DNA from 3 places in the Psychrobacter sp. PAMC 21119 genome. Region 1 is predicted to be linked to each of the others. Evidence: predicted binding sites of a transcription regulator. Region 1 holds the regulator's gene; each other region holds the start of a gene.

Region 1 (3,220 bases):
CACGGCTGCGTCCGCTATCGATGCGATAAAAGCGTTCCGTCAAGCGCTCGATATGTTGGGGCGCGATACCGAGACCATCATCTTCGACGGCAAAGCGGCAGCCTTCCGATGTTTTTGTCCAGCTGATAGCGATGTTGCCACCTTTTGGCGTGTATTTGATAGCATTAATCACTAAATTGGATAAGGCGCTCGTTAAGTACATCTCTGAGCCATACAGTCCATCGTAAGTGTCTATCTGCAAATGAATAGTATGACCATATTCTTGGTTATACGCCTGCGCATCATCATAGATATGCGTCAGTAACTTGGTCATATCAATATCATTTAGCTCATGCGTCTCTTCTATTTCGATGCGAGACAACAGCAATAAGTCATTTACAATTCTATTCATACGAGCAGTCTGCTGGGTCATCAGCTCAAAGCCACGCCGCCACTGCGGGGGCATATCCTCTTGATCGGAGAAATTTTCTAGATAGCCCATCAGCACGGTCAATGGCGTACGCAGCTCATGCGAGACATTGGCGACAAAGTCACGGCGCATTTGCTCCAAATGCTGCAAGCGGGTCACATCATAAATTATCAGTAGTTTTTCATCACCGAAAGGCGTCAGTTCACACTTTAGATAACGTTTAGGATCTCGCCATGACACCATGTGCACACCATCGCTCGGTGGCGTGATTGCCTGATAATACTGGCGAAATTCAGGCACGGTAATAAAGTCAAAAATGCTTTGACCTTTATTGCTTGACTGCAATAACAATAAATCTTCCGCTGCCTGATTCCACCATTCCAAACCATCATCATCATTGAGCAAAATGACCGCATCCCGTAGTGCTAGTAAGGCACTGCGGATTTTTTTGAGTTGATTTGTTGTATTGTGCTGGGCAACCTGCTCTTGCTCACCCTGTTGCTCATTTTTTATCGGCATTATCGTCATCGTTATCCTTACTACTGTCTTCTACGTTGTTTTACGCTTGCCACAACTTGTTCTGTCTTGGTCTAATTGGATTCAATCAAGCTGGAAAACCGATACCCAGTACCGCGCACCGTTTGTATCAGCGTAGCACAGTCATAAGGCTGTAGTAATTTACGTAAACGCCGAATATGCACATCAATCGTTCGATCTTCAATATAGACATTGCCGCCCCAAACCTGATCTAGCAGCTGTGTCCGTGTATACGCACGCTCTGGATGACTCATAAAAAATGCTAACAACCGATACTCTGTCGGACCGATATCAATGAGCTGGCCCGCCGCCGTTACGCGCTGGCTTTTGGGGTCTAAGCTAAGCTTGCCGATTTCGATAGGCTTATCGGCGCTCAATGTACTACTACGACGTAGCACTGCCTTGATTCTTGAGATTAATTCCCGTGTCGAAAAAGGCTTGGTCATATAGTCATCAGCCCCCGCATCAAGACCATGGACCTTACTGTCTTCCTCACTTTTGGCGGTTAGCATAATAACCGGTATCTCAGCGAGCAAATCGTCGTTTTTGAGCATACGACAAAAATCAATACCGCTTTTTTCGCCGGTCAGCATCCAATCCAATAATATGAGCGCCGGACGGTGATCAACCACTTGCTGATGCGCCTCTGATGCGTCGGCAGCCTGTAAGCTATCAAATCCAGCCATCTCTAACGTCATCACAATCATTTCACGAATCGCAGGCTCATCCTCGACGATCAAAATTTGCTCATTGTACATACGGCAACCTTATTATTATAGTCAAAATATCAGCGTTCAAAAAGTTAGCATTCAAAAAATTAAGATACAGAAAGAGGCGATAAACACTCGCCCGTTTCTACTTATTAAACGGACTAATTATGACAGCTTGATGACAGATAATTTTTATACTTCTAATAAAAAGTTTAAGGGCCCATCATTGACGCTGGCAACTTGCATATCAGCGCCAAACTGACCAGTGGCAACATTGTGATGCTGAGTGTTGGCATAATCAACCAGTTGTGCAAACAGCACTTGAGCAGTATCAGGTGCCATCGCGCCACCAAAGTCAGGACGACGACCCTTGTCCGTTTTTGCCATCAAGGTAAATTGCGACACCAACAACAGTCCGCCACAGACCTGTTGCACATTTTTATCCAGTTTGCCGACCTTGGCAGGATCTTCATTGTTTTCAAAAATACGATAGGCCAAGATTTTGTCGATCATGCGTTGGGCAGTTTGCAGGCTATCTTCATGCCCCAAGCCAATATATGCCAATATCCCATGATCGATTTTGCCAATACAATGCTGATCGACGACGACGCTAGCATGGCTCACTCGTTGTATAAGTGCTTTCATTTACTGATTCCTTAACAGATTATGCTCAGACAATAATGTGCTGTCCATGATAAAATACAGCCATTAACTTGCCTAATTTTTATTCTTATTTCCAATCCTATTTTGGTAGCCTTATTATGAATGTATTTACCACCTTACAACAGCTTGTCCCGCAGCAGCAGCTGAGTAAAGTCGCTGGGCGTCTAGCCGCCAGCCGTCATCCGTACGTCAAACGTGCCTTTATTCGTGGCTTTGCCAAAGCTTACGGCGTCAGCTTAGGTGAGTATGAACGTCAGAGCTTTAATGCTTATGAGAGCTTTAATGACTTTTTTACCCGTGAGCTCAAAGAAAATGCACGTACTATCGACAGCAGCGCTAACGGTATTGTCAGTCCTGCTGATGGTATCATCTCGCAGCTAGGTCAAATTGAAGACCATAAACTACTACAGGCTAAAGGTCGTCATTATGATGTTGGCCAATTACTTGCTGACAGCGAAGATGGTAGCTACTTCGCTGATGGTAGCTTTGCGACTGTTTATCTCGCGCCTAGTAATTACCACCGTGTGCATATGCCATTTGCGGGTACATTAACTAAGACCCGCTATGTGCCAGGCACACTGTTCTCTGTCAATAATACCACGGCCGCTAACGTGCCTGATTTATTTGCTCGCAATGAGCGTTTGGTCTGTTTATTTGATACAGAATACGGCAAAGCTGCCGTGGTAATGGTCGGCGCTATGATTGTCGCTGGTATCGAAACCGTCGCCACTGGCAAAATCAGCCGCACTGAGGACATCCAAGAAGCAGATCATGACATGAGCTTTGAGAAAGGCGCTGAGCTTGGACGCTTTTATTTGGGTTCAACAGCGATTGTCGTTTTGCCAAAAGCCGCAAAAGCAGATTGGCAGGACAGCATGAAAGCCAATAGCGTGGTAAAAAT
Region 2 (3,220 bases), on a different contig from region 1:
GGTAATTGGTAAAGAAGGATTTTACTAAAGATACGCCAAAAAATATAGGGCAAAAGCGCAAACTATCCGAAACTCTTAGTTTTTGCTCAATGTTTATTGATTAAAACCGCATAATAAAAAAACTCACCCCGAAGGATGAGCTTTTTAGCAGAGTATTTATGCAGCATATAGTCGATACTAAATAAAATAGATACACGACCTTATAATGCGTGACTGGTACAAATTTTTCTTGCTTGCTGTGCAAGTGCAGACAGAGGCTACAAAAATTTATATCAGTCACACTGTCTCTTTTTTATATTAAACTGACTATATTGAGTTAGAATTTATATTCTAAACCGCCACCGATAGCAAATACATCCGCATCACCACGAGCTTTAACTGAGTCAATGGTGTCATCAGCATTGTTTCTAACAACGAGCAGACCGTTCTCTAAATCTGCAGAGTTTTGACCGATATAAGCATGAGCAATCATATTGTCTTTGAACTTATATTTACCGCCCAATACGATTTGGTCTGAGTCGTTGCCATCAAGGCCAGCCAAGTTCTCAGTCTTATCATACTGAAGATAAACAGACGCTGGGCGAGCAAAGTTAGTTAGACCCATCTCAGCACTAACGACCAACCCTTTCTCTTCATCATCTGAATTATCAAAATCAACTTGCTGGTATAGCGCGCCTAGCTTCACTGGATAAGCCATGTATTTGCCCAAATCGACACTGGCACTACCACGTAGAATCTCACCTGTGACGCTCATGTCTTTGTCATAACCAACACCTGCAGTAAAGCCAGTACCTGGATCAAACATCAATGAAGCACCAAAGCCACTGTCACGATCATCGCTATCAGAGACAAAAGACTCATCAGCACCGTATTGTAGGGCAAGCTCTAATGGTAAACCATTGTATTTGGGTGCAATCCATACGATTGAATTATTAATACGCTCACCATCAGTCAAGGTAAGCGCTTCACTCAGTGTACCATCACCACCAAGAGAGCTTGAGCCGATATTATCCCAATAACCTTCATTAACGGTTACGTTGTTGACGTAATCTGAAACTGAGTAGTTGCGACCAAAGCGAAATTGACCGTAGTCTTTATTTTTAAAACCTAGGTAGGTATCACGGCTTTTAAAGCCAATGTTGCTGCTACCACTGTCATCTATTTTAATACCATACTCTAATTGATAAATCACATCGGTATTAGCAGTTATTGCTTCAGACCCTTTGAACCCTAGTCGTGAAGAATGTGAGCTGACTTGTACTGAGCTGCTGTCTTCATTGATATTGATAGTGTCGTTAGGCAGATCCATAGACTGACGATCAAGCTCAGCGTTGACATAGTTAGCAGTGACGAATGCTTTGCCATAAACCGTTGGTGCGGCTTGAACAGTAGAAACGGATAGCGCTGCGATTGCTGAGGCCAAAAGTAGTTTTTTCAAAGGGTATCTCCACTTGACGATTTGAGTGATAAATTGGCTAAGATTGACTGACATATACAATGGTATTGCTACAAAACTCCAAGACCATGATATGTAACGAGCCACCAGAACGGCTTAGACACTACTTTATCAAGCAAATATTACAGTAAGATGAAAAAACAAAATTTACATGCCTGTAACTATCTATTTTAAGAACGATTAAAATGAAGGGCTACTTTCTTTTTTCATATAAAAAAAGACTCATCCCGAAGGATGAGTCTTTTTATACTATCTACTTGAGTGTGATACTAGAATAAGTATTCTAGACCGCCACCAAGTGCGAATACGTCAAGATCAGTATTGGTATTCTTGTCTTCAGCAGAGTTGTTACCAACATAAGCATGAGCAATCATGTTGTCTTTAAAGTTGTACTTACCACCTACAACAACTTGATCTGAATCACGGTTATCAAAACCAGCCAAGTTTTCAGTACCATTGTACTGTACATATACAGATGCTGGACGAGCAAAGTTAGCTAGACCCATTTCAGCGCTTACAATTAGACCTTTTTCATCTTCAGCGCCGCCATCGAAATCAGCTACTTGATACATGGCACCTAGCATAACTGGATAAGCCATGTATTTACCTAGATCAACAGTAGCACTACCACGTAAAAGATCACCAGCTTGGCTCATGTCTTTTTCGTAAGCAACACCAGCAGTGAAGCCTGTACCTTGGTCAAACATCAATGAAGCACCATAACCACTGTCACGGTCGTCATTGTCAGAAACAAATGACTCATCAGCACCATACTGAAGAGCAAGCTCTAAAGGCAAGCCGTTGTATTTAGGGGCAATCCATACGATAGAGTCATTGACACGGCCGCCATCAGCCATAGTTACAGCATCAAGAACATCGCCTTCCATATCCAGATTACTAACACCTAGGTTATCCCAAAAACCTTCAGTAACAGTAACGTTGTTGATGTAGTCAGTTACTGAATAGTTACGACCAAAACGGAACTGACCGAAGTCTTTGTTGTTTAGACCAAGGTAAGTATCACGGCTCTTTAAGCCGATGTTGTCATCAGTACCATCGATAGCGATGCCATACTCTAACTGATAGATAACATCAGTGTTAGCCGTCATTGCTTCAGAACCTTTAAAACCAAGGCGTGAAATGTTTGAGTTGATTTGTACTGAATCACTATCTACGTCGAATTGATCATCGTTACCGTCACGCTCAGCGTTTACATAGTCAGCAGTAACGAAAGCTTTACCATAAACAGTAGGTGCTGCGTTGGCTGCAGATACAGATAGGGCTGCGATGGCTGTAGCTAAAAGTAGTTTTTTCATGGGGTATCTCCACTTTACAATTGTAGTAATGAGCAAGCTATGATTAGCCGGCGCCCATAATGGTATCGTCACAAATCCTCAAAGATATAATGTGTAACTGGCTACCGAGATTGGTCTAAAACAAGTGTGGCGAATTTCTACTACAATAAGACAAAAAAAACCATGACTCACATGACTGGGATTAAAACGTAACTGCCATGTAATCTTTGGTCTTTATCACTCCGTTGCGTAACATCCGTTACCAAACTCATACTTCGAATACAAGCATAACAACTTTGACATAATTTGCAACATTTTTTTTTGCTTTTTCGATACATCTACTCTCGAATAACAAATGCTTTGTCATATTTGAACCGTTATGAAAAAACCCCTATCGACTCAAATAGATACGATAGTCATTAATTAATATCATTACTGATAATATTAATTGGCGGTAATAAATACGATA
Region 3 (3,220 bases), on a different contig from region 1:
AGTCTGGCACGACGGAAAAAACATCGCGCATGGTGGCAGCGATAAAGGGAATAATCATGATGGCAAGCACCAAGGACGCTGTGAACATACCCAGTCCCATCGGTGCGCCTTCAAACAGTTTACCAATAATCGGTAAAGGGCCGACGTGTTCAATAAACCATGGCTGGATGTGATCGCCAAAAAACGGCGCGAAGACGAACAAGCCCCACATACCATAAATGATAGAGGGGATACCAGCCAATAACTCAATGGCGATACCAAGCGGTTTTTTTAGAAAAGCAGGACACATTTCGGTCAAAAATATGGCAATGCCAAAGCTCACTGGCACGGCTATCAGAATGGCGATAAAGGAGGTCACTAAGGTGCCATAGATGGGTGCAAGTGCACCGTATTCATTGGCGACCGTGTCCCAGTTATTGCTGGTATAAAAACCTAGACCAAACTCTTGAATACTTGGCCAAGCCCCGACAATTAACGACACTAAAATACCACCTAGAGACATCAATACCAGTATGGCAAATGCTTTGGTGGAGTTGACGAATAAAGCATCGTAACGTTTTTGTTTAGCCAGTTGGGACCTTAAGTCTGTCATAAGTGTCTCAGCATTCAATAGAATAAGATTAAAAAATGAGCGTATTTATCAGGTTTTATCACAACAAACTCAGCAGATATAAGTATCAGAAGCTATAAATATCATTGGCTTTGCGATTAAATTCGCTGTGATAAAACCTTTCAAACAACTACCGGAGAATAGTTGTTTGAAAGGGTAATTCGATCGTTATTAAATAAGGACTATCGAACTACTGAGCAGGTTTATAGACAGGCTGTCCATCGCTACCTTTTACGTCGTTCCATTTTGCTTTGAACAAGGCCACTGCCGTGTCAGAGAATGGTACGTAGTCTAGTGCCATAGCATCATCATCACCTTGGCTATAAGCCCAGTCAAAGAAGTTCAACACGCCAGCAACTTGCTGAGGATTCTCTGGTTGCTTATGGACTAAGATAAAGGTGGCAGCAGCGATAGGCCATGCTTGGTCAGTCTCAGAGTTGGTGATGACTTTATAAAAGCCTTCTTGTTGTGACCAATCAATATCACCTGCCGCAGCAAAGGTCTCAGCTGATGGTTGCACGATGTTGCCAGCTGCATTTTTCAATGCCGTATGTGACATTTTGTTTTGCTTAGCGTAAGCATACTCAACATAGCCGATAGAGTTTTTCATACGGTTAACGTAGCTTGAAACCCCTTCATTACCTTTACCGCCTGCACCAGTCGCAGAGGTCGGCCATTTGACTGTTTTATCAACACCAACCGTGTCTTTCCAATCTGGTGATACTTTGGCCAGATAGTCAGTAAAGTTAAAAGTCGTACCTGAACCGTCTGAGCGGAATACCGTCGTTATTGCCGCGTCTGGCAAGGTCAAATCTGGGTTCATGGCTTTGATAGCTGGGTCATTCCATTTACTGATTTTACCCAAATAGATATCTGCTAAGGTCGTACCGTCTAGCTTCAATGCGCCCGGCTCTATACCATCGATGTTGACGATTGGCACGACGCCACCGATAACTGTCGGAAACTGAATAAGGCCAGACTCTTCAAGCTCTTCAGGCGTCATCGGTGCATCAGAAGCACCAAAGTCAACGGTTTTTGATTGAATTTGCTTGATACCACCAGATGAACCAATAGATTGATAGTTGACTTGGCCACCAGTTGCTCCATTGTAGTCATAAGACCATTTGGCATAGATAGGCTGCGGGAATGACGCACCTGCACCCGTGATATTCATGGCGATATTTTCAGCAGATTTAAAACCGGTGTCAGCAGAAGGCGTTCCTTGAGTCTGAGTGGTTGTTTCAGCGGTGGCAGCAGCGCTACTGCTAGTATCAGCAGTGGGCTCTGCCGTGTCGGTTGATTTATTACATGCCGTGAGCATTAATGTACAACTAACGGCTACTGCTAATAACGAATAACGCATGTAGGACTCCTGAAGTTTAACAACGATATGAAAAAGTATTGTTTGTGATATGCGTGCTATCTTGCCAAATCTTTATGACAGTTTGATGACAGTTGTCACAATCTTTCATTCGCTTTACATAATATTCAGGTAACACTGCTATATTTTCAATAAATACAAATGATATCAATAATTTATAGATAACAACCTGATACAACCATACTCATAGAAACCATCAGACGCCATCTTAAGTTGTTATATGATTAGCCAAATACTATTAGCCGTTGGTGCAGAATTTTGTTAGTATGAATAAGATTCACAACACTGACAGACTCGGGGTGCGGTGTATTAAAGACTGGCTTTATTAAATTCGCTTTATTAAAGTAACCGCCTTTATACATTCGCTGAGAGATCACCCGCCGAACCTGATGCGGTTAGTACCGACGCAGGGAAGTCTTAAGCCTATGTTATACAAGTACAAAGGGCGTGCAGAAATGCCTTTTTATTATCGCCAACCTCTATCAGTATTTTTTGTGCTGATGGATAGCGTTAATAATCAGTTCCGTCCCTCAATCAGCGAAAGATCACTGACTACGTTTAGGTTTGATAGCGCTAGCAGGTTTTTTTACGATTGAATTTGTCCGTATCATATATGCTTACCCCCGCAGATTCTGGCGGTGTTGCCTATACTATTAGACCAACACGCTAGGACAGCATATGACTATTTCAGACATTACCTCGAACACAAAAGCTGCTCAAACTCATATCCCAGCCGATGCTTCGCTCAACGCGACTGCCAGCAAAGCGGATAAAAAAGCAGATGCCCTAAAAACCCCTGCCCATCGCCATCAAACAGACGCGCGCTTTGAAGAAGATGCCCGCGACTTACACCGTATCTTACCCGCCTCCCGTAAAATTTATATCGAAGGCTCAAGACCCGATATTCAAGTACCGATGCGCGAAATAACGCTTGATCCTACCCCTGTGCAAGGCGTTTCTGAGAACGAATGGGAGCCAAACCCACCGTTTTATGTCTATGACACCTCAGGTGTTTATACTGACCCCAATGCCACCATCGACCTCACCAAAGGTCTGCCAAAACTACGTGAAGGCTGGATAAACGAGCGCGGAGATACCGAGCAGTTAACAGGTCTATCAAGTCAGTATGGACAAACACGCGCGCGTGATATCAGCACTGCCAACTTACGATTTGCTCACATTGATAAACCGCGCCGTGCCAAAGATGTTGATGGCAAAACAGGCAACGT

The links. Region 1 encodes PhoB, which activates phosphate uptake and scavenging genes when phosphate is short. Its sites were predicted from a motif close to TGTCATNAANCTGTCATAA; they were not measured.
Region 2: a site for PhoB is predicted at 1,576-1,594, ahead of RH96_RS01355 (porin). Genes of this name have one in related genera too.
Region 3: a site for PhoB is predicted at 2,046-2,064, ahead of pstS (phosphate ABC transporter substrate-binding protein PstS). Genes of this name have one in related genera too.

What each region holds. Positions count from the first base shown of each region.
Region 1 is NZ_AHVZ01000026.1:35,856-39,075, forward strand. Features, by position in the region: gene phoR (phosphate regulon sensor histidine kinase PhoR) at 1-937, opposite strand, end outside; gene phoB (phosphate regulon transcriptional regulator PhoB) at 1,000-1,704, opposite strand; gene dtd (D-aminoacyl-tRNA deacylase) at 1,849-2,301, opposite strand; gene asd (archaetidylserine decarboxylase) at 2,418-3,220, shown strand, end outside.
Region 2 is NZ_AHVZ01000006.1:49,724-52,943, reverse strand. Features, by position in the region: gene RH96_RS01355 (porin) at 317-1,438, opposite strand; gene RH96_RS01350 (porin) at 1,726-2,772, opposite strand.
Region 3 is NZ_AHVZ01000027.1:18,619-21,838, reverse strand. Features, by position in the region: gene pstC (phosphate ABC transporter permease subunit PstC) at 1-592, opposite strand, end outside; gene pstS (phosphate ABC transporter substrate-binding protein PstS) at 801-1,973, opposite strand; TPP riboswitch at 2,277-2,421, shown strand; gene thiC (phosphomethylpyrimidine synthase ThiC) at 2,670-3,220, shown strand, end outside.